Regions from separate parts of the Paenibacillus nicotianae genome, predicted to be linked through region 1. Evidence: a T-box and tRNA genes for the amino acid it is inferred to sense, from the RefSeq annotation. Region 1 holds a T-box; the other holds one or more tRNA genes.
The links. The T-box of region 1 lies ahead of ACFSGI_RS03245 (valine--tRNA ligase). A T-box ahead of a tRNA ligase gene usually reads a tRNA of that ligase, here a tRNA-Val.

Region 1 (11,440 bases):
GATAATATCGTATCCAGTTACAAGCAAATCTGTAGGGTAATAACGTTTTAAATCTTCTGTCTCATCCGGCCAGCCCAGTGTAGAAAACGGCCATAATGCAGAACTGAACCAAGTATCCAATACATCTTCATCTTGACGTAATGTTTTGCCTGCATGTTCAGGTAAATGACTTGGATCTTCTGTTGCTACAATAATTTCGCCTGTTTCTTCACAATGCCATGCTGGAATACGATGTCCCCACCACAATTGACGGGAAATACACCAGTCACGTACATTTTCGATCCAGTTCAAATATGTTTTTTCAAAACGATCCGGTACAAAGTTAACGCCTTTGCCTTCGTTTTGTGCTTGAATCGCAGCATCCGCAAGTGGCTTCATTTTAACAAACCATTGTGTAGACAAATAAGGTTCAACGACAGCGCCTGTACGTTCACTATGACCTACTTGGTGTACATGATCTTCGATTTTGATCAAAACGCCTGTTGCTTCCAAATCTTTAACAATCTGTTTGCGACAGTCACTACGATCCAATCCTTGATATTGTGCTGCATTTTCATTCATCGTGCCTGTTTCATCCATCACTACGATCTGAGGCAGATCATGACGGTGTCCCATTTCAAAGTCATTCGGATCATGAGCAGGAGTAATTTTTACAGCGCCACTACCGAATTCACGGTCAACATAATCATCAGCAATAATCGGAATTTCACGTCCGGTGATTGGCAATACTAGCATTTTACCAATCATATCTTTGTAACGTTCGTCTTTGGGATGAACGGCTACCGCTGTATCACCAAGCATCGTCTCTGGACGAGTCGTTGCTACAACAATATGCCCGCTACCATCTTGAAGTGGATATTGTAAATGATACAGATGTCCATTCACTTCTTTGTATTCTACTTCGATATCTGACAAAGCTGTACGTGCTTCAGGGTCCCAGTTAATAATGTATTTACCACGATAAATCAGACCTTTGTTGTACAACTTTACAAATACTTCACGAACCGCTTTGGATAAACCTTCATCCAATGTAAAACGTTCGCGTGAATAATCGAGAGAAAAGCCCATTTTCGCCCATTGCTCATGAATGTTAGCTGCGTATTTGTCTTTCCATTCCCATACTTTTTCTACAAACTTCTCACGTCCTAGATCATGACGAGTAATTCCTTCTGCACGCAGATTCTGCTCTACTTTGGTCTGTGTTGCGATCCCTGCATGGTCTGCTCCTGGAAGCCAAAGCGCGTCAAAACCTTGCATCCGTTTGGTACGTGTCATAATATCTTGCAATGTAAAATCAAGTGCATGTCCAATATGAAGCATACCTGTTACGTTAGGAGGTGGAATAACAATTGTATATGGCTTCGCATCAGGACGTTGCCCTGCTTTGAAAAAACCATTTTCCATCCAATAATCATACCATTTACGTTCTGCCGCTTTAGGATCATAAGTTGTCGGCATTGAAGTTGTTGCTTGATTCTCATGCGTATCTGCCATAGTAAATACCCCCATATTCATAGTCATTTTGCTAAAATTCTCAATAAAAAAAGCCCTTCGTCTCAAAGGACGAAAGGACTTAGCTCTCGCGGTACCACCTTTGTTTCGTCCATGCATAAAAAAGCCTATGAACGACACTCCGAGGCAGATAACGGCTGCTACCGGTCTATTCTACAGTCAGTGTTCATCTCAAACGTTCACTGAAATTCAAATAAACAACTCCCAGGCGACTTCGATCTACCGTATCCTATAGAACCTTTCAGCGCAACAGTTCTACTCTCTTGAGGACGATATAATCTACTATTCCCGTTCAAGGTTATTGAGATCATAAATAAATCAATATTTACTCCAAATCATACCTGTTGCTCCTATCAAAGTCAACAAAAAACCTGTCATCAAGCTGACCTAAAAGCGAGGTATCCCTAATTGATCTAATAATTCAATCATATCTTCAGGTAGAGGATCATGAACAGTCATTATTTCTTCTGTAAAAGGATGTTCAAATGTCAATTGCTCACCATGAAGCGCCTGACGATAAAACTCTTGACTGCCTCCATAAAGTACATCCCCGATAAGGGTATGCCCGGCATCACTCATATGCACACGAATCTGATGCGTACGTCCTGTTTCTAATGTCAAACGGACAAGACTCGCTCTAGCTGAACTATAGAGTTTCTCAATATGAGTAATCGCTTCTTGTCCTGTCGGAGATACACGTCGGCGCTGCTTATGATGGCGATCTTTACCGATAGGTTGATCAATTACAGTTAATGTATCACTTACTTTGCCCTGTACTATAGCTATATATTTGCGATCTATCGTTTTAGAGCGCATTTGCTCATCTAATTTCGATAAAGCAAACTCATTTTTGGCATACAATACAGGTCCTGTTGTATCTTCATCTAGACGATGCACATGACGAACCGCACATTTCTGATCGGTTTGTTGATAATGATCAGCGACTACATGGGCTAAAGTAATCGTAGGATCAGATGCTTCGGAAGGATGAACATTCATACCTGCTGGCTTATGCATTACCAGAACATAATCATCTTCATAAAGTACTTGTGCGCGATCATGTGGACGAGGATCAAATCCATAATCCATCGGCGGAAATAGACGAAGCCGAATATGCTCTATGTCTATTTTCACTTCACCTTTGGAATGAAGTCTACCTATTAATTTAACTGGAACCGATGCTTGTTCTAACCACTGCATTACAGCTTTGTGCCTGGCATTTCCTTCTGCCTGTAGAAGATCATTATCCGGTGTGATTTGTAACCATTCTCCCTCTCTCATCGCACACTGAGACAGTAGAGAAGGAGGCTTAGAATTGTCAGATACAGGACGAGATACATTCATCATGATTGCAAAGACTTCATTACTTCATAATGAGCTGCAAGCGTCTGTTCGATATCTTCATCACTATGAACACCAGATACAAACATACCTTCAAAAGGAGACGGAGCTACACTGATTCCGCGATCTAACATTTCTCCAAAATAACGTTTGAACATATCCATATCGCTTGCTTTGGCAGAATCGTAATCAGTTACAGGCCCTGCTGTAAAGAAAGGACACACCATTGATCCTACACGATTCACAGTCAAAGGAATCCCAAATTCAGCAGCATTCTTTTCAAATCCTGCTTGTAAACGTGCAGAGATGGTTTCTAAACGTTCATAGACGGCTGGCGTTAACAAACTCAATGTCGTATATCCTGCTGCCATTGCTAACGGATTACCACTCAATGTTCCTGCTTGATAAATCGGCCCTGTTGGTGCTACTTGCTCCATAATCTCACGTTTACCACCGTAAGCACCTACAGGCAATCCGCCACCGATTACTTTACCCAGACATGTCAAATCAGGTGTTACACCATAACGTCCTTGTGCACAATTTAGATGTACACGAAAACCTGTCATGACTTCATCGAAAATAAGCAAACTACCATATTGAGTTGTAATATCGCGTAATCCTTGCAAAAATCCAGGTTGCGGTGGTACAACTCCCATATTACCTGCAACAGGCTCTACAATAATACAAGCAATCTCTTCTCCAAACCGTTCAAATGCTAACTTCAAAGATTCCAGATCATTATAAGGGACTGTAATCGTATTGGTTGCTACAGATTCAGGCACACCCGGACTATCAGGTAAACCTAAAGTAGCAACACCGGAACCTGCTTTGATCAACAGACTATCCGAATGTCCATGATAAGAACCTTCAAATTTCAAAATTTTATTGCGCTTGGTATATCCACGAGCAAGACGAATCACACTCATCGTCGCCTCTGTTCCTGAATTGACCATACGTACAATATCCATCGATGGAACACGTTCTACGACAAGCTTCGCCATTTTCGTTTCTAATTCAGTAGGTGCACCAAAGCTTGTGCCTTTGATCGCTGTTTCTTGTAGAGCACGTACAACATCAGGATGCGCATGACCCATAATGAGCGGGCCCCAAGAACCAATATAGTCGATAAATACATTGCCATCGATATCATACAATCTTGAACCTTCACCACGTTCAGCATAGATTGGTGTTAAGCCTACCGTTTTGAAAGCACGAACAGGGCTGTTCACGCCTCCCGGAATATATTGTTTTGCTTCTTCAAAAGCTTCTCGTGAACGCTCGTCACGACGAACAGAATGAGTAGATTCCATGAGCAAATACCTCCATCAATTGATTTATTTTGTGCTACATTATTGTTCTTCGCGCAACCAGCGTACAACGTCTTTGGAGAAATACGTAATAATCATATCTGCTCCTGCACGTTTGAAGCCAAGCATCATTTCAGTTACAATTCCACGTTCATTGATCCATCCGTTTTGTGCGGCTGCTTTGACCATAGCATACTCACCACTTACGTTATAAGCGACTAATGGTAGATCAAAGTTTTCACGTACAGCACGCAATACATCCATATAAGCAAGCGATGGTTTGACCATTAACATGTCAGCACCTTCTGCTACATCACTTTCAGCTTCGCGCAATGCTTCACGTACGTTAGCAGGGTCCATTTGATAAGACTTGCGATCTCCAAATTGAGGTGCAGATTGAGCAGCTTCGCGGAATGGACCGTAGAATGCTGAAGCATATTTAACCGCATAAGACATGATTGGAATATCTTTGTATCCTGCTGCATCCAAGCCTTCACGAATCGCATAGACAAATCCATCCATCATATTAGAAGGAGCAATAATATCTGCGCCTGCTTCTGCTTGAGATACGGCTGTTTTGACTAACAATGCTAACGATTCATCGTTGTCCACTTCTGCTTCAATATGACCATCACATTCATGTGCATGTACCACACCGCAATGTCCATGATCTGTAAATTCACATAGGCATGTATCTGCAATAACTAGCAAATTCGGATAATGCGCTTTGATCCAGCGAGTCGCTTGTTGCACTAGACCATCTTGAGCATAAGCACCTGTGCCTACACTATCTTTCACTTCAGGAACCGCAAATAACAGCACTGCTGGAATACCTAATTCAGCAATTTCTTGAATTTCTGCTTGCATCGTATCTAATGAGAAATTGTATACGCCAGGCATCGACGAAATTTCTTCTTTTACATTTGTGCCGTATGTTACAAATACCGGTTGAATAAAATCGCTTTTGTGCAGTATTGTTTCTCTGACCATGCTACGAATAGCTGGCGTTTTGCGAAGACGACGGTGACGTGAAAAAGGTTGACTCATAATTATATTCCTCCTTGAATGTATACATCATAAATAACGAAATATTTTGACTACCCTAGATAAATAAAACCGACCAGCACTAGCAAGGTCGGCATATCTGATGTCGATCATCCATTTACAATTTAAACATCTATCAATACATCAGCATTCCAACGACAAAGTACATCTAGTAATCCTTCAATCGTGGCTTGTTCAGCTAATAATCCTACTTTTAGTCCTGCTTGTTCGGCTGTCAAAGCAGTCTGCGGACCAATACAAGCAATCATCGAATGTTGCAACGCTTGTACAGGATCTTCAATACCCATCTTTTTCAAAGCAGCTAAAAGATTAGTGACTGTCGAAGAACTGGTAAACGTCACAGCATGAATCGCTTCTTCCTCTAATAACTTACGTAACTCAATATCATCTTCTCCGACCATTACCGTCTCGTACGTATCAATCTCAGTTACTTCTATATTCATCGTACGCAGTGTATCTGGCAACCATGAGCGTGCTAGATCACCGCGAGGTAACAACACATGCTGTCCGGCTTGTAGTTGACCTTCTAAGCTGTCCAACAAGCCCTCTGCTTGGAATTTCTCCGGTAAAGGCATCGCAACAATCCCATGCAATCGTAAAGCTTCTAATGTCGCAGGGCCGACAGCGACTATTTTGGCACGATACAATGCTCGAATATCTTGAGCATGTAACTTCAAATGTTCAAAGAAGTACTCTACTCCATTAACACTGGTGAAGAATACCCAATCATATTTGGGCAAATTTGATAAAGCATTGCCGATATTTTGAATACTTTCTTCATCTACAGGTAACCTTGTCTCGATCACTGGATACTCATACGGTTCTCCACCCAGTTCATCGATACGATTGACCAATTCACTAGCCTGACTGCGTGCACGAGTTACCAAAATACGCTTACCGAAAAGAGGTAAATCTTCTACCCATTTCAAATGTTCACGCTGATTCACGACTTCCCCAACTACGATTACAGCAGGTGGTCTGAAATGAGCAGCTTCTACTTTAGCAGCGATATCTTCAAGTGTACCCACCAGTGTCTCCTGTTCTGCTCGCGTTCCCCAGCGGATCAATGCAACAGGTGTAGATGTCGGTCGTCCATGCTTGATCAATTGCTCACTAATATAACCGATCTTAGCAACACCCATCATAAAGACAAGTGTTCCTGTAGCGTTAGTCACCTTATCCCAGTGAATACTTTGATCTAATTTATCAGGACTCTCATGCCCTGTAATAATAGATAAAGATGAAGCAAAATCACGATGAGTCACAGGGATACCTGCATAGGCAGGAACAGCAATCGAAGAGCTGATACCCGGTACAATTTCATACGGAATCTGATGCTGGCGTAGCAATTCAGCTTCTTCAGCTACTCTGCCAAAAATTGTCGGGTCGCCACCTTTTAGACGAACTACCGTTTTCCCTTGTAAAGCCAGATCAACCAGCAACTGATTAATCTCTTCTTGCTTCATCGTATGACGATCAGGCAATTTGCCAACATAAATCTTCTCTGCTCCTGGCTTTGCTTGCTTGAGCAACCGTGGACTTGCTAGACGATCATATACAACTGCATCTGCAAGCCCTATGCATTCCCAGCCCCGAAGCGTAATTAATTTTAATGCTCCTGGGCCTGCCCCCACCAAATACACTTTACCGGTCATCCACTCATCCCCTTACTTCTGCCAGTATCCGATCTGCTCCCTGACTTTTCAGTTGCGCTGCTACAGCAATACCAAGTGCTACAGGATCTGTACCCTGCATCGTTTCTTTCAGCATAATACTACCATCCGGTGTAGCAACCATTCCTGTTAATTGTATAATACTTTGCTCCTCAGGCACATCCGAACTTTGTAGACGAACGGCATAAGCACCAATAGGCACCTGACAACCACCATTTAACTCAGCCAAAAATGTACGCTCTGCTGTTACCGTCACTGCGGTAAGATCGTCATTATACAGAGACAGCAATTGCAACATTTCAATATCATCTGCGCGACATTCGATTCCAAGTGCTCCCTGCCCTACAGCAGGCAGACAGATTTCTGTTGGTAAAAAGGAAGTGATTCGATCAGACCAACCCATCCGTTCTAGCCCTGCGGCAGCTAACATAATAGCATCAAAACCTTCGGTTTCAAGCTTACGCAAACGAGAATCAATATTCCCACGAATTGACTCAATCTGTAGATCAGGACGATATAATTTAAGCTGACTTGCACGTCTCAGACTACTTGTTCCCAGTCTAGCGCCTTGAGGAAGTTCTTCTAATGAACAACCTGTACGTGTAATCAAACAATCTCTAGGGTCTACTCTTGGTGGGATTGCACCATTGATTAGACCTTCTTGTAATTCAGAGGGCATATCTTTCATACTATGCACAGCCATATCGATTTCACCATCTAATAGTGCTTGCTCGATCTCTTTGACAAATAGACCTTTCCCGCCGACTTTGGATAAAGTCACATCTAGAATCCGGTCGCCTTTGGTAATAATCTTTTTAATTTCAAAATGAACATCTAACCCCTGCTCTTCACTAATCGCTGTTAATGCATCGATCACATGACCTGTTTGCGTTAACGCTAGAGCACTTTGTCTACTTCCTACTACGATCGTACGCATATATTCATCTCCTGATCCCATTGTATTCAATAGTCTATTCCTCTATTGATTGGTTGATCCAGTGTTGTATTTGTTGCTCACTCCAGGGTTCAAATACACCCTGTCGAATATCTTCTAAAATAGAAAGCGACATCGCTTGATGTAGCAAGGATTTGCGTAATGATTCCTCGCTCACTTGTTTAGCAATCGTTTCCCGTACATGATATAAAAAATCAATATATATCTCATATTCATTACCAAAGTGTTGATTAATTTCTTTAGCAATATGCCGACCTGCTAAAGGCCCGGCTCCCGAAGTGGCTACAGCTATCGTTAATCGTCCTCTGCGAATGACATTCGGATTGATAAAGGTGCTTTGTTCACGCTGATGAGCTACATTTACAGGAATACGATACACTTTCGCTTCAGTGGCAACCTGATTATTAATCTCAGGCACCGAAGTTACCGCATGTACCAAAAAATAAGGTCTGTAACCAATTTCACTAAGTTTCTTATCGGAAAAAGCACAATTAGCGATATCATCTGTCTGATACTCTCGATCCAGCCAGCGTATCTGTTGCTGATCGATTAATTGTTGCAATTTCGCGGTTACAGTAGGGCTGATTATCGTGAGTATCGCTCCTGCTTGAAGCAAAGAAATACTTTTACGTTCAGCCACTTTACCGCCACCTACAATCAGACAATCTTGATCTCTGCAATCCAGCATAATAGGCAGATAATGAATAGGATCACTCATACACCCACCCATTGATGAAAAGCAGACCATGAATTAGAAACGAAATTTAAAATAAACAAAATATATCCTAAGATTGCCCATAAAGCCATCGTGCTGGCTGAATAGTTACGCATTTTTTTGGTAGCAAAAAAAGCAACATACACGCATAACGCTAATAAGGTAAAAACAACTTTGGAATCGAGCAAAAGAATATATCTGCCTTCTGCTACAATCGACATCAAAGCCACAATTAGCGAAACGATCAATACCGGTGTACCGATTAACATCGCTGTATAAGTGTACTTTTCCATACTTTCTAAGCTAGGTAAACGGCGTACTGTATTATCCCATTTTTTCTGTTTTAATTTACGATGTAAAAACAAATACATCGAACCAAAAACAGCAGCTACTGTATAAGCAGCAAAACTAATATTGGCAAAGATCACGTGTAAAATTAATAATCCATGAACGGTATCCCAACCTGTAGGGAGTACACCTTCACCTGGTGAATGAAGTCGATTTTGCACCATAGCACAAAAGCCGATTACATTTAACAGCAATACGGCATAATCAGTCTTCAATACCTTTTCGATAAAAAAGGAAATTAATATTAAAATAAAAGTCAGTACAAAGAAAAAATCATACGTTGAAAATAACGGTAATGTTTTTTCCTCAATCGTTCGAATCGTAATACTGACAATCTGAATCACAAATACCAAAACAAGAAACCCTGTGCCTAACCGCTTCGCCCTCGGATTGCGACGAATGCAATCCGAGAAATAAAACAGAAGGCTCAGGGCGTATAAATAAATAATAATATCGTATAACAGGTTAAAAAGCGTCAAAGCGAATCACCTGCCTATAGGGTTGCGGGAGCAAAAGACCCAAAACTACCTTCTAATCCCAATTTATTAGCTTGCACAGGCGACTGTGCTTTAGAAACTTCGCTTGGATTGACTTGATCTGCTGAATGTTCAAGCTGATCTTCTAAAGCAAATATTCGAGTGAACAAATCAAGTGCTTCAGCTCCATCTTTCTCGGCAGCCATTTCTTTTATCCGATGAATCGGTTCATGATTCATTTGATTTACGATACTTTTGGTTAGACGACTGATCACTTTACGTTGTCGTTCATCCAACTCTGGCAATTTGTTAAATAGACTTTCCAGTGTCTCCGCATGAATATCTGCTCCACGTTCTTGTAAAGCGCGAATCGCTGGACGTACACCCAATGTTTTGAGCCATTGATTGAAAGATTCTACTTCTTGACGGATCATACGCTCAATCTTAATCGATTCTGCGCGACGCATTTCCATATTACTTTCAACAATACCTTCTAAATCATCGATATCGTATAAAAACACATTGCTAATATCGCCAATCGCTGGATCAATATCACGTGGAACCGCTATATCAATCATAAACAAAGGACGAGACTTACGCAATTTCATACTTTGAGCAAGTGTATCTGCATTCAACACATACCCTTGTGCCCCTGTAGAACTAATCAAAATATCGACTTGATGTAAACGATCCATCGCTTGTTCGATCGTACATGGTGTACCGTTGAACTTGTGCGCCAACTCTTGCGCACGTCCGAGTGTACGATTCGCTACAATTACTTCAGCCGCACCGTTCGCATATAGATGCTTTACAGTAAGCTCGCTCATTTTACCAGCACCTAGAATCATAATCACTTTATTATGAAAAGCACCGAAAATGCGCTTGCCTAGTTCTACCGCTGCATAACTGATCGAAACTGCACTTTCACCGATCATCGTCTCGGAATGAGCACGTTTGCCCAGTGTAACAGCTTGCTTAAACAACATATTAAACCATGTACCTGTTGCTTTATTTTCTTGCGCCCATTGGAATGAACGCTTTACTTGACCCAGAATCTGAGTCTCACCTAGCACCATCGAATCCAATCCACAAGCTACACGAAAAAGATGACTTATTGCTTGTTCATCTTCATATATATATAAATGCTGTGTAAATTCCTGACGGGGAATACCGAACCACTGCTCCATAAAGGTACGGATAAAATGTCCACACATATGCAGACGATCCAATACCACGTAAATCTCCGTACGGTTGCAAGTCGCTACAATAGTCCCTTCCAACACACTCTTAGTTTCTCTGAGCTGCCGGAGCGCCTGCGGTAAATCTTCGTCCGCAATAGCAAACCGTTCTCTCACTTCAACGGGTGCTGTGCGGTAATTCAATCCGACAACAACGATGTGCATTGCAAGTTCACCTGCCTAATCTAAAAGTCATATCTCTATACGTTCATTAACAATACGTTAATTATATCACAGCTAAATTACGAATTTCGTCGTTTTTATGAAATGTTTATGAAATCATCATCGGAATATAGACACAATTTCTTTATCTCTACCATAATCAAATGATTTCATATCGTCAAATTGATATCCTTAAAAAGAAATAGCCATAGGTAACCCCTATGGCTATTGTTTGCATCTTATTTCATTTTAATCTTTTGCTCGTAAGAAGCAAAATTTATATTATTGATTGATAAGCTCAACTGATTTGATTTCAGGTGTTTCCACTTGAAGTTCTCCCAAACCACGAACTAATTTTTTGGCATACGTTTTTTCAGGTTTCAGAACGGATACCAGGTAGTCAATAGCTAACTGTGGATCTACGGTTTCTCCGCAGGTATAGCAGTCAATAGCCGCGAATCCTCTCTCAGGATATGTGTGAATCGAGAGGTGACTCTCCGACAACAAAACAAGTACTGTAGCACCTTGTGGTTCGAATTGTTTGGCTTGAACAGACATTACTGTTGCTCCGCATGCTTCGGCTGCATCAACCATATGAGCTTGCAAAACCTCAGCATTATTCAGCATATCAAAATCTACACCCCAAGT
Region 2 (11,440 bases), on a different contig from region 1:
CAAATGAATTTTTTGATCTAAATACTCTTTCCAAATATTATATGAAATAGCGGAAGCACCTGCATGAGGGATACAAAATAATTTCATAGTACTTCCTTTCTATAATGTGTTAAATACATGAGAAAAATTATAAAAATTATTTGTTTCATCTAATAGAGATTTCACACAGTTTTTTATAAGTTTAGGATGAAGTTTTTTTATTTTAAGAGCTTTTATTAACAACATTAATATTTCTGATTGTTGATCTTGATGTAAATAGGAGTTGTTTTTATTCATTGTTTGATATTGGTCTCTAAGCTTCCCATAAATTTTGATGACTTCTTTATATTCATTTGTATTCTTATTATTATTTTCAGTAGCTACCAAAATGCTAAGACATCTTCCTATAAAATTGGGCATATCTTTTACAAAATTGGTATCCGATTTAAATAAGCGTTCTAATGACTGTCTATCATTAATTAATCCATAACAATAAGCTTCAATTTCTGAATGATCCTCTTTGATAAATTCTGAGAGTAACAATTTGGGACTCATTTCAATCGTGCGAGTAACTCCGTATTTCTCAAATAAATGAACAGCATTGGAAAATTGTACCGGATGAACAAGATGATATGTTAAATTTTTGGCTATTTTACTTGGATCAGATAATGGCATACCTGTATAGTTTGAAATAATAGGAAATTTAAACGGGTAAAATTCAAATGTATTAATGTATTCTAAAAACTCCATACAAATATCGTTCATTAAAGGAGAGTGCATTGGAGGGCTACTAAATAACGGAGAAACTATGGATTCTTTATCTAGCAATAATTGCTCTACAGCATCTAACTTCTCGTTAAACCCACTAAGAGCGTATTGACTGTTAGAATTAAAGCAAGAAATAAAAACACTATCTTTTGCATTTGCTTCCATAATAGATTCTTCGATCAAATCTATATTTGATTTTTCTATAATTGCCATATGACCATTATCTTTTTCAATAACCTGATCTACTAATTCTCCTCTTTTCAACATGATTTTAATAGCATCTGTAAATGTAACTGCTCCTGTACTAACGAGTGCTGCATATTCCCCAATACTATGACCTACCGAAAATTGAGGGTATATACCATAATCGCTCATATATGCTCTAAAAATAGCTATCTCTGCAGTAAGAATCGTTAATTGCATATTTGTAAAGTCATTAATACTACTCATAGTTCCATTAAAACAAATATCAGCAATATCAATACCTGAGGTATCACTTGCTTCTTCAAACGTTTTTTTAGAAATATCATAATTATCATAAAAAGATTTACCCATTTGTAAAAACTGAGTTCCTTGACCTGGAAATACAAATGCAAATTTATCCATTGAATTCATTCCTTCCATGTATGATATTCTTAATAAGAAAAAGCTTTCGTAAATAATGTCTTATTCTTCGATGGTTAATGTAATATAATCAGGTAATGGTTGTATGAAAGACAGATCATTTTTGAATAAAATAAAATCTCCATCTTCATGATCTTCTTGAAAGCCTGCAAATTTATAAGTAATATACATCATTCTATTTTTATCTGTTGTAACAAATTCAGCATATAAGTCGACATTAGCTTGTTTTGCAAGATTCATAATATGGTTAATAACTATAGTTCCGACCCCTCTTGACATTACACGACAAGACATCAAAAGTAATTTAATAGTCCATGCGTCTTCTGTTTTTTCAATAAGAGTTAGTCCGATCTTTCCGTATACTCCATATTTATCTTCCAGTCCAGAAATAAGCAACATATGACGATCAGACTTTCTCAATTCGTCTATTTCTTCATATGAATATGTATAACCTGTTGTATTTAATTGATGCGTTCTAACCGTTAGTTCTTCCGCACGTTGCAGGTCTCCTTTCTTTACTTTAGAAATAGTCATGTTCAACTGTAAAGATGCCAAAAATTCTTCTTGAGTTCCTACAAATTCTGTTTCAATACTTTTTCTTTTAATATCATTTAAATATAAATGTCGACGAATTTTCGAATCATCCGTGACAAACTTAGGATTCAGCTCTGGCATATCTAATAGATTGGATATATCAAGAGCATCTATACATAATACTTCAGGTAATTCAAAGTTTACTTCTTCTCGTTCAAAAGGTTGATCATCTACAAAGGCTAATGTATCTATACCAATATTTATAGATTCTGCAATAGCTTTAATAGAGTGTGATTTAGCATTCCAATTGATTTGAGGATAAATAAAATAATCATTTAATCCAAATTCTTTTAATTTTGCTATTGCTAGCGTATGCTCATTTTTACTTGCTACTGATTGTAATATTCCGCGGCTATCCAACACTTTAATAATATCCACAATGTCTTTACGTATAGTCACTGTACTATCTTCTAGAAGTACACCATTCCATAATGTATTATCCAAATCCCATATAATACATTTGATTTTTTGTTGTTTTTTTTGCAAAGATTGAACATTACTCATATTGCAGCCTCCATTTCAATTAGTAATATGAATTGCAACTACACTGTTCTAAACGTATTACTTGCTATAAGCATTTCATGTATTTGCGTAGTTCCTTCGATAATTTCATTGATTTTGGCATCACGCATATAACGTTCTACAGGATAATCGCTGCTGCACCCATTAGCACCATGTATTTGTATAGCATCACTTGCAATTTGATTAACGATTTTAGATGCAAAATATTTAGCTGTCCATGTTTCAATAATAGAATCTGGATCTAAAATATCTTTAAGATAGCCAGCAGAATAACATAATAACCGAGCAGCTCTAATATTGACTGTCATTTCTGTTATCATTTTTTGTATGAGTTGATTTTCTCCTAAAGTGGTACCGAACTGTATTCTATTTCTTGAGTAGCTTGTAGATTCTTCCAAGCAAGCTTGAGCTAAACCTACACATCCACACGCTACTGTGTATCTTCCATAATCAAGACAGTCTAAAGCTACATAAGATAGACCGGTTCCTATACTACCTATTACATTTTTTTGAGGTATCTTGCAATGATTAAAGTACAATTCTGCATTCATAGTAGCTCTAGCACCAATCAAGCCACTGATCGGTTTCTGAATAAAACCTTCTGTTTCTCGATCAATTAGAAAAGCTGTAGGCTGCCCATCATATTTCACAAATACTAGAAAAACATCTGCAATTTGTCCCATCGTTATCCATTTTTTATGTCCATTTATCGTATAATGATTTTCGTAAAGAGTAGCTGTGGACTTTATACTTTGAGAATCACTTCCGGCTTCAGGCTCTGTTAATGCGAAGGCTCCAATTTTTTCTCCTTTAGCCATTTGTGGTAGGAAACTTTCTTTTTGTTCTTTTGTACCCCATCTTAATATAGAGAGAGCTACCATTCCGTGTACAGTCAATAAAGATCTAACAGAAGAACAACCACGTCCTAACTCTTCATTGAAAATTCCTAATGCGATCCAGTCTAATCCCATCCCACCATATTCTTTGGGTAACATAGAACCCATATATCCTTTTTGCTTTAATTTTTTTATAATTTCAGGTGCTAATTTTTCCTGGCGATCGTTTTCTTTAGCATAAGGAACAATTTCTGTATCTACAAATTCTCTAAATTCTTCTTTCCACTTAATTTGTTCTGAATTTAATTCAATTTGCATAAGTATTAGCACCTTTCGTTGTATTCACATGATCATGTATTTTGATTAAAATCCTTCATATACTTTTCTTCTCAATTAGCTCATAAATATTATTTATTGTTCTAAAATTATTAAAATCCAGGTCTTTATTATCAATACGAATCGCAAATTTTTTCTCAAGAAACATAACCAATTGCATAGCGAATAAAGAGTTTACAAATCCCAAAGAGAAAATATCTTCATCATTTTGTAATTCGTGCTTTTTAAAAAATTTTTTCAGAAATTCTTTAATAATGACTTTACTCTCTTCTAATTGTAAATTTTCCATTCTTACACCTTCTCTTTCATTATTTTATAGAATTGGCAAAACAACATATTGTTGAATTTCTCAGAATAAAGAAGTATGCATATCAAACGAAGAGTATTGAATTTCATATGCTTTTTTAATTCTGAAAATAGATACTTTCGCATTACTCAACATATGTATAGAATCCTTTTCCTGATTTTCTGCCATACAATCCGGCACTAACCATTTTGAGAAGTAATGGGCAACATCGATATTTAGAGTCTTGATAACTTTCATACAAAATATTTAAAGAATGCACCACTGTATCTAATCCAATTAAATCAGCAGTTTCTAAAGGACCCATCTTATGTGAGTAGCACTTTTTAAAAATATCATCCACTTCTTCAGGAGTTGCTACTTGATCTTGTACTACAAAAGCAGCTTCATTCATGAATAAATGAGATATACGATTTGAAACAAACCCAGGATAATCATTAACTAGAATGATCTCTTTACCTATGTTAGATAATAATTCTTCAGTCATTTTTATAGTTTCTTCTGCTGTATGATAGCCTCGAATAACTTCTACAGCAGTTTTAAGAGGAACAGGATTCATAAAATGAGTTCCAATAACTTGCTCAGGTCGAGTGGTAAAAGAAGCAATTTGAGTAACGGAAACACAAGAGGTATTAGCCAAAAATATACATTCATCTAAACAAACTTCATCTATTCTTTTATATACTTTTTCTTTAATATCCATTTTCTCTGTAACGTTTTCTATAATAAATGTAGCGTCTTTGAGTAATTCATAATCTGTAGCAAAGTTGATTCGAGAGAGTATGATTTCAGGTTCTTCTGTTACTTTTTGATTATGAAAAAATGTTTGAAATCTTATGTTGTTATAGATTTCTTCTTTTGCTTGTTCTAATATCCGGTTCTCTAAATCAATAAGTACTACATCATATCCCGATTGTGCAAAGTTCTGTGCAACTCCTCTTCCCATTACTCCAGCACCGAGAACACCAATTTTACTCATTCAGATCCTCACTCCTTATATCACGTGTTTTAAATGCCCAATGTTTAATTAAATTAATTTTGTTGTGGCTAAATTTGATTTAATATTATCTGCAAACATTTAAATATTCAACATAAATACATAAATATGTAAATTTGATGATAATATGTATATTTAAACATTTTGAAAATTTCTATCTAAATAAATATGTAAAGTAACTTATTAAGTCTTATAAATATAATCTTATATCGATTATTTATATCACTATAAAAAATGTTAAAAAGTACATTTTTTTATAATTTTTATATATTTTATTGATCTTTCTTTTTTCTAGTTGTATATTTTGGCTTAACATTAACAAGGAGGTGAATAATATGAGAGAAATCAAAGCGGAAATTAAAACAGAAATCAAAGCAGAGATTAAAGCAGAGATCAAAGCGGAGATCAAAACAGAATTAAAAGAAGTTTAATTAACAGCTAATTATACATAAAGCGCTCAAATTGTGAATTACACATTGAGCGCTTTGTGCTATACCATGGAGGTGTAATATGTCCGATTTTGTAACAATTGACTTAAGTAACTATCTGACCAATAAAGGAATAACTTCTGAAAGTGAAATGTCATTAGGAGAGCTTAGTATTGGCGGTTCTTCTTTACCTTATTTACATTTTAATTTTGGATCATTATTTCATATCGATTCTATTCCTTTTATCATTTATCAAAAAGATGGTAAAGATAATATGGAATTGAATCAACAGCTGATTCCAGTACAAAATATAGAAATAAATAAAATACATATGTTAGGAGTTACTAATAACGGTAATTTTTCAGAGAAAGCATATTTTATTGAAAATGGGAAGCACCTACTCCAAACTACTATTTCATTTAGTGATTTTCTTTCGCCAACACCTTTTTATAATGAGAAACTTGCTTTTGAATTTCCATATATGCATTCTCGCAATGGGCTAATTAATCATTATACACCTAAAATTTGGATGAATACGTTCTCTTTTGATCATGTTCGTGCGGATCATTTGTTGTTTGAAGAGAATATGTTTATACATCTTTTTGCAATTACAATTGAAGGAAATATCAGTAATCCAACTATAAAATAAATTGAGGAGTTACACTATGGAATTTAATTTATATTACAACAACAATCAAAACTGTCTTCAACGTGTACTTTCAGCTATGTTAATCAGAAAAAATATAGATCCAAATCAACTATGGTATCAATCTGGTATTTATTATACAGATTCAAACGATGCTAGCAGCTGGGAGATCAATCCTTATTTCATGGAGTATGATTACTTTTTGAAAAATATGGGCATTGAATGCTCCAGTTTTTTACTTCCTACGAGTGAAGACACGATATCTAAAATAAAAGAATATATTAACAAAGATAATACGATCGGAGTATATGTAGATATATCAGAACTGCCTTATTGTTTATATTATCAAAAAGAGCATGAATCACATGCCATTGAAATTATTGAAATAAAGAAGGATATCGTTACTCTTTGTGACCATTATTATAATTATTATGGAACCATCTCACTTCAGCAGCTTCATTTAGCAATTCGTAGTTATATAGAGCATATATCTAATTTATGTACTATTTTTTTTCTTTCTATTGATCAAGATATAAAGATAAATGTAGCAGAGTGTATAAATAATAATATTGAAGTTATGAATGGAAAAAAAATTGGTACTTATTCTTTAAAAAAAGAAGGTTCTATAGGACTGAGCGCTATTCCAAAAGTCAGAAGCAAAATCATTTCCTTACTCAATTTAGAACATCCTGATAAATTTTCTTATCTAGATAAATTATTTAAAGATATCAAAGAAATTGCTTATTCACGTTATAATTTTAATGTTTTTTTAGACAGTCATCAATACTCTATTGATTCTGAATACTCTACAGAATTATCAAATAATTGGTCAGTTATAGCCAATCTAATTTTAAAGTCAGCTGTCACTAATAAAACAGAAATAGTACTACCGAATATTGAAAAGAGATTCAATAATATCATTGATCAAGAAGGAAATAGACTCATTCGATTGGAAAAATTAATATGAAATTTAAAATATTTTCAAAAAAAAAACAAATTAGTTAACTATTTATGATATTATACATTTTAAGTATCCCATTTAGTTAATTACTATGTACCGTTAATAAATTGCAGTTCTACTTTCTATATTAAAAGTAATTTCGACTTTTAGCCACAGCTTATTAAATGTTTAATGATTTTCGTGAACGTGGTTTTACGAGGAGTCTGTAATAATAACTTTTAATTGTATAAAGCAAATCATGCTTTATGTGACCCAAATATAGGAGGCAATTTATGAATATCCATACAATGTCTTATGAATCAATTATTGTTCCTGGTGGAATTGTGCATATGAATAGTAATTGTGAAAATAAATTATTTTTTATAGCCACTCACTCGGAACTAATTTTGCAAGTACTTACAGAAAAAATTGTTCTTCAGCCTAATGATATTGTTATTGGTAATAATCTCGTTTTAGAAAATATTTCTTCGAATGATATCTCGTTTTGTTCAATCAGCTTTGAAACTGATGATGATTGTACTCCTTGCTCCTATTATAAACTCCAAAAATGTAATCCTAATTACACCTTATGCCTTTCGAATATTTTTTCTGCATTTAATAATCACAAACTGAATGATAGAGATGTACTTGTTAAATCTTTAGAAATTTTACTGAATAAGTTAAAAAATGATATGCAACAAGATCTTTTTTTCCAAATCGATCAACGTATTCTTTTAGTCAATAAATTTATAGAAAATAACTATTTTATGGAAATTAGTTTACAATCTCTTTCTGAACTTGTTGGTTATAACCCTGTATATTTAAGTAACAAATATTCTTCTGTATTGAATATATCTCCGATGAGACATCTTCAAAAGATAAGGATGGAGAATGCTTTATTATTGTTAAAAAATACAGATAATAATATATCCGATATTGCCACAGCTATTGGTTATTTAACAGCTTCACAATTTTCCGCAATTTTCAAAAAATTTTATAACTTTACTCCTAGTCAATTTCGGTCTACCTGTAAAATAAAGATTGAAGATTCTCACTTTGCAACTACAGACTGAGCTGAAATAGTTTTAATATTTTTTATGTAATAGGGTAGATAAATTAATAACTTTATCATTTCTACCCTAGCTTAACTAATTATAAAATTAAATTAAAATTGCTTTACTTTGTATCACTATTTAAAACAAAAAAGTCTCTTTGTGTCTAATCAACCTTCTGCGATATCTGCTCGTAATGCACTAGCCACTTCTATCATTTTCGGAATAACTGCTTCATTGGTGCCTGATACATATAGATCACCTTCATAATGGCGAAATGGAATCGAAGCTGTTCCACTATCCCACAAGAAGAAATCTCCTTCGATCGACATGGTAGCTTCTCCTTTAACAGTAAATACAGGTGTATAGACAAAATCCGGCTGTAGCGCAAAATAAGTCTGACACTCTTCTAATGTAATAGGGTCTATTTCACCTTCAGGTTGTTGCATTTCTCTTGTAATACGGTAACGCTGAATCATATCATGTCGCTCCTTTATTGAATAAATAAAAAAGCCCTTGATAGACAAGGACTTTCGGTGATGACCTGTAGTGGGATCGAACCACTGACCCCTACCCTGTCAAGATAGTGCTCTCCCGCTGAGCTAACAGGTCAAAATAAGTATAACAACTTCCATATAATATCAAGAATTTATAGCGTTGTCAATGTATTGCTTATCTCCATATCTGTCATATCTAGCACTGGTTTATATTTTCTTTTAGACATGCTACAGACTCCGCCAAGTCTGTTGTATATGTACTTTAATATTGTGTCCAATAAGACTCTGGAAGAGGCAGGACTGTCTTTTCTTTGCGCTCCCATCCCTGAATCATAACGACACTATTCACTTCAAGTTTGTTGTCCCAGTATATGTATTGTTTGTTTTCTAACGATAATAAGATTTGACTGAGTTCATTGGTGGTTTTACCTGTTTTGAACGATAACTCTCTCCACTCTGGCATACGACGATATAACGAAAAGAAGTTATATAAAATACGCAACAATTTACGTTCGTTATCTTCTAACATTGTGTATCTCTCCTAACCATATTGCATAAGATATAGTTACAATCTTATACGAACTTTTGTTCTTATTTTAAATGAAGTACTGCCTTTTGGCAAGTTTTCAAAATGTATCTGTATTGTTGTCTACAAATATCTTCGTTATACAAAAGACTCTACCTAATTAGGTAGAGTCTTCCTATTATATCGATCACATAAAGTCAGTCGATATGATTATGATTTGGCTGGTACTACTTCTTTTACATTAACTGTAGTCGACAATTTTTTATCGCCGTATTCTACTTTAATAGTAGTTGTTCCTTTAGCAACTGCTGTAATTGTACCTTGAGTCACTGTAGCAATATTCGCTTTGGTACTTGTCCATGTTGCTTCTTTTGTTACATCGACTTTGGTACCTGTATCGTATTCAGCTACGATCTGAACAGATTTAGCATCGCCTACTGTCAATTTCAAAGCTTTCTCAGAAAATGTTAATTTTTTCAACTTCGCTGTTACATTCACTTTAACAGTCAATGTTAATCCTTGGTATGAACCTGTTAGCGTAGTTGTTCCTAGATTCAATGCTTTGACGCTTGATCCTTTAACAGTAGCTACCGAAGGATTTGAAGAAACCCAATTCATTTTAGTTGAAAGTGTTACTGATTTGCCTGTGGCAGCATAGATACCGACTGCTTTAATCGTTTTACTCTTTTTAATATTCAATTCAACCACATCTGGTGTAACAGTGATTGATTTAATTTTAGGTTCCATCGTTACTGCAACTTTAACTGTTTTGTTAAGGTAAGTTCCTTTAAGCGTTGCTTTACCATTTAATAAAGCTTTTGCTTTGGAACCTGTTAACAATAGGCTTTCAGAAGAAGATGTCCAATCGATATCATTACTTACATCGACGGTAGAACCTTCTACTGTCATTGCTTCTACTTTAGGCAAGTTTGCAGATTCACCAACGACGATACTTAAAGTTGTTACATCTGGCGTTAATACCAATAGTTTGGTCTGAACCGATACTGGCACGGTTACTTTAAGATCACCGATCGTACCGACTAGATTCACATTACCTTCACTTTCAGCTTCTACTTTAGTGGTTGTAACTGAAGCAATACTTCCGTCACCTGCACTCCATTCTACAAGCTTAGACAAATCTACAGTTGTTCCATCTACTGCTGTACCTGTTACTTTAGGAAGTGTAGCACTATCCCCTGTAACCAAGTCGATTGAATCTACACTAGCTTCTACTTTTTTCATTGTTTTGTAGACTGTAACTTTGAAGCTCTTTGTATAATCTTCGTACTCTGCTTTGATCGTAGAAGTACCTTCTACCCACGGAGTAAGCAAACCTTTGTCTGCTGTTACGTTGATTGCATTCGATGAAGTCCATTTTACATCATTCGTTACATCTGTAGGGACGCGAGTCGCATCTGCTACTTCTGCTTTGATTTGTTTTGGCGTATCACCAATAAACATCACTTGATCTTCTTCAGGTGTTAACATGAGACCCTGAAAAGAAGAACGTACATAAATCGTTTGTGTATCTGTAAGTCCAGCATATTTAGCTGTAATCGTTGTTGTACCTTGTTTAATTCCTTTTACCGTACCCAGCGATACAGTGGCTACTGCTGCACTGTATGTAGACCATGTTACTGAAGAAGTCACATCTTCTGAACTACCGTCATTTTTGGTAGCTGTTGCTGTAAATGTATAAGGCTGTCCGATCGTTACATTTGCTGCTACGTCTGGCGAAATTTTTAATGCTGTATAAGGTGAAGTGACTGTTACTTTTTTGGTAGCAGATAGATCGCCATATTTAGCAGTGATCGTAGTCGTCCCTATTCCTACAGGTGTAATTGTTCCTGCTTTTACAGTAGCTACTGTAGATACAGAAGAAGTCCATTTTGCATCGTCGGATACATCTTCGGTATTGCCTGAACCATCTACGGTTGATACCGTTAAGTCTGTAGCATCGTCATCTAAAGATAGAGTTAAAGCATTATCGTCTGCAAATTTAAGCGATACCGCATTGCTTTCTGCTGCAAAAACTCCGGCTGGAAATAGTGTACTCGCTACGATAACAAGTGCAAGCATCCATTTTGCCATTTTGGCAGTATGTGTCATTAATTTCTCTCCTTGTATAACGTATTTGTGATCTTCTCTGTCCATTCCTGTATTAATATCGGTTGCAATACTATATTTTTGAAGACAATTGTTCCAAAATAAGGCTATAGTCCTGTAAATCCTCTTCTTTTTCTGGAAAATCAAGGTGTATTTTCACTGCTATATTGTTCAACATCCACGTAGAGAACGGACAACAAATCGATAATCTGATTTGCGTAAAATACGTCCATTGCCCAAAAATACTTGTTGATGATCATGCTTTACAATCTGAGCACGTAATTC

Region 2: it encodes a tRNA-Val, which carries the amino acid that the T-box ahead of ACFSGI_RS03245 (valine--tRNA ligase) is inferred to sense. The anticodon was not compared.

The regions. Positions count from the first base shown of each region.
Region 1 covers NZ_JBHUGF010000009.1:21,323-32,762, forward strand. Annotated here, with positions in the region: gene ACFSGI_RS03245 (valine--tRNA ligase) at 1-1,494, opposite strand, end outside; T-box leader at 1,557-1,817, opposite strand; gene ACFSGI_RS03250 (RluA family pseudouridine synthase) at 1,900-2,793, opposite strand; gene hemL (glutamate-1-semialdehyde 2,1-aminomutase) at 2,856-4,163, opposite strand; gene hemB (porphobilinogen synthase) at 4,203-5,207, opposite strand; gene cobA (uroporphyrinogen-III C-methyltransferase) at 5,330-6,880, opposite strand; gene hemC (hydroxymethylbilane synthase) at 6,885-7,835, opposite strand; gene ACFSGI_RS03275 (precorrin-2 dehydrogenase/sirohydrochlorin ferrochelatase family protein) at 7,870-8,571, opposite strand; gene ccsA (cytochrome c biogenesis protein CcsA) at 8,568-9,260, opposite strand; gene hemA (glutamyl-tRNA reductase) at 9,410-10,795, opposite strand; gene speD (adenosylmethionine decarboxylase) at 11,075-11,440, opposite strand, start outside.
Region 2 covers NZ_JBHUGF010000010.1:461,984-473,423, reverse strand. Annotated here, with positions in the region: gene ACFSGI_RS06295 (thioesterase II family protein) at 1-87, opposite strand, end outside; gene ACFSGI_RS06290 (ACP S-malonyltransferase) at 100-1,353, opposite strand; gene ACFSGI_RS06285 (HAD-IIIC family phosphatase) at 1,414-2,469, opposite strand; gene ACFSGI_RS06280 (acyl-CoA dehydrogenase family protein) at 2,508-3,641, opposite strand; gene ACFSGI_RS06275 (acyl carrier protein) at 3,697-3,948, opposite strand; gene ACFSGI_RS06270 (3-hydroxyacyl-CoA dehydrogenase family protein) at 4,091-4,942, opposite strand; gene ACFSGI_RS06265 (hypothetical protein) at 5,471-6,037, shown strand; gene ACFSGI_RS06260 (hypothetical protein) at 6,054-7,001, shown strand; gene ACFSGI_RS06255 (helix-turn-helix transcriptional regulator) at 7,268-8,047, shown strand; gene ACFSGI_RS06250 (hypothetical protein) at 8,197-8,505, opposite strand; tRNA gene ACFSGI_RS06245 (tRNA-Val) at 8,567-8,638, opposite strand; gene ACFSGI_RS06240 (hypothetical protein) at 8,786-9,052, opposite strand; gene ACFSGI_RS06235 (Ig-like domain-containing protein) at 9,260-11,158, opposite strand; gene ACFSGI_RS06230 (hypothetical protein) at 11,327-11,440, opposite strand, start outside.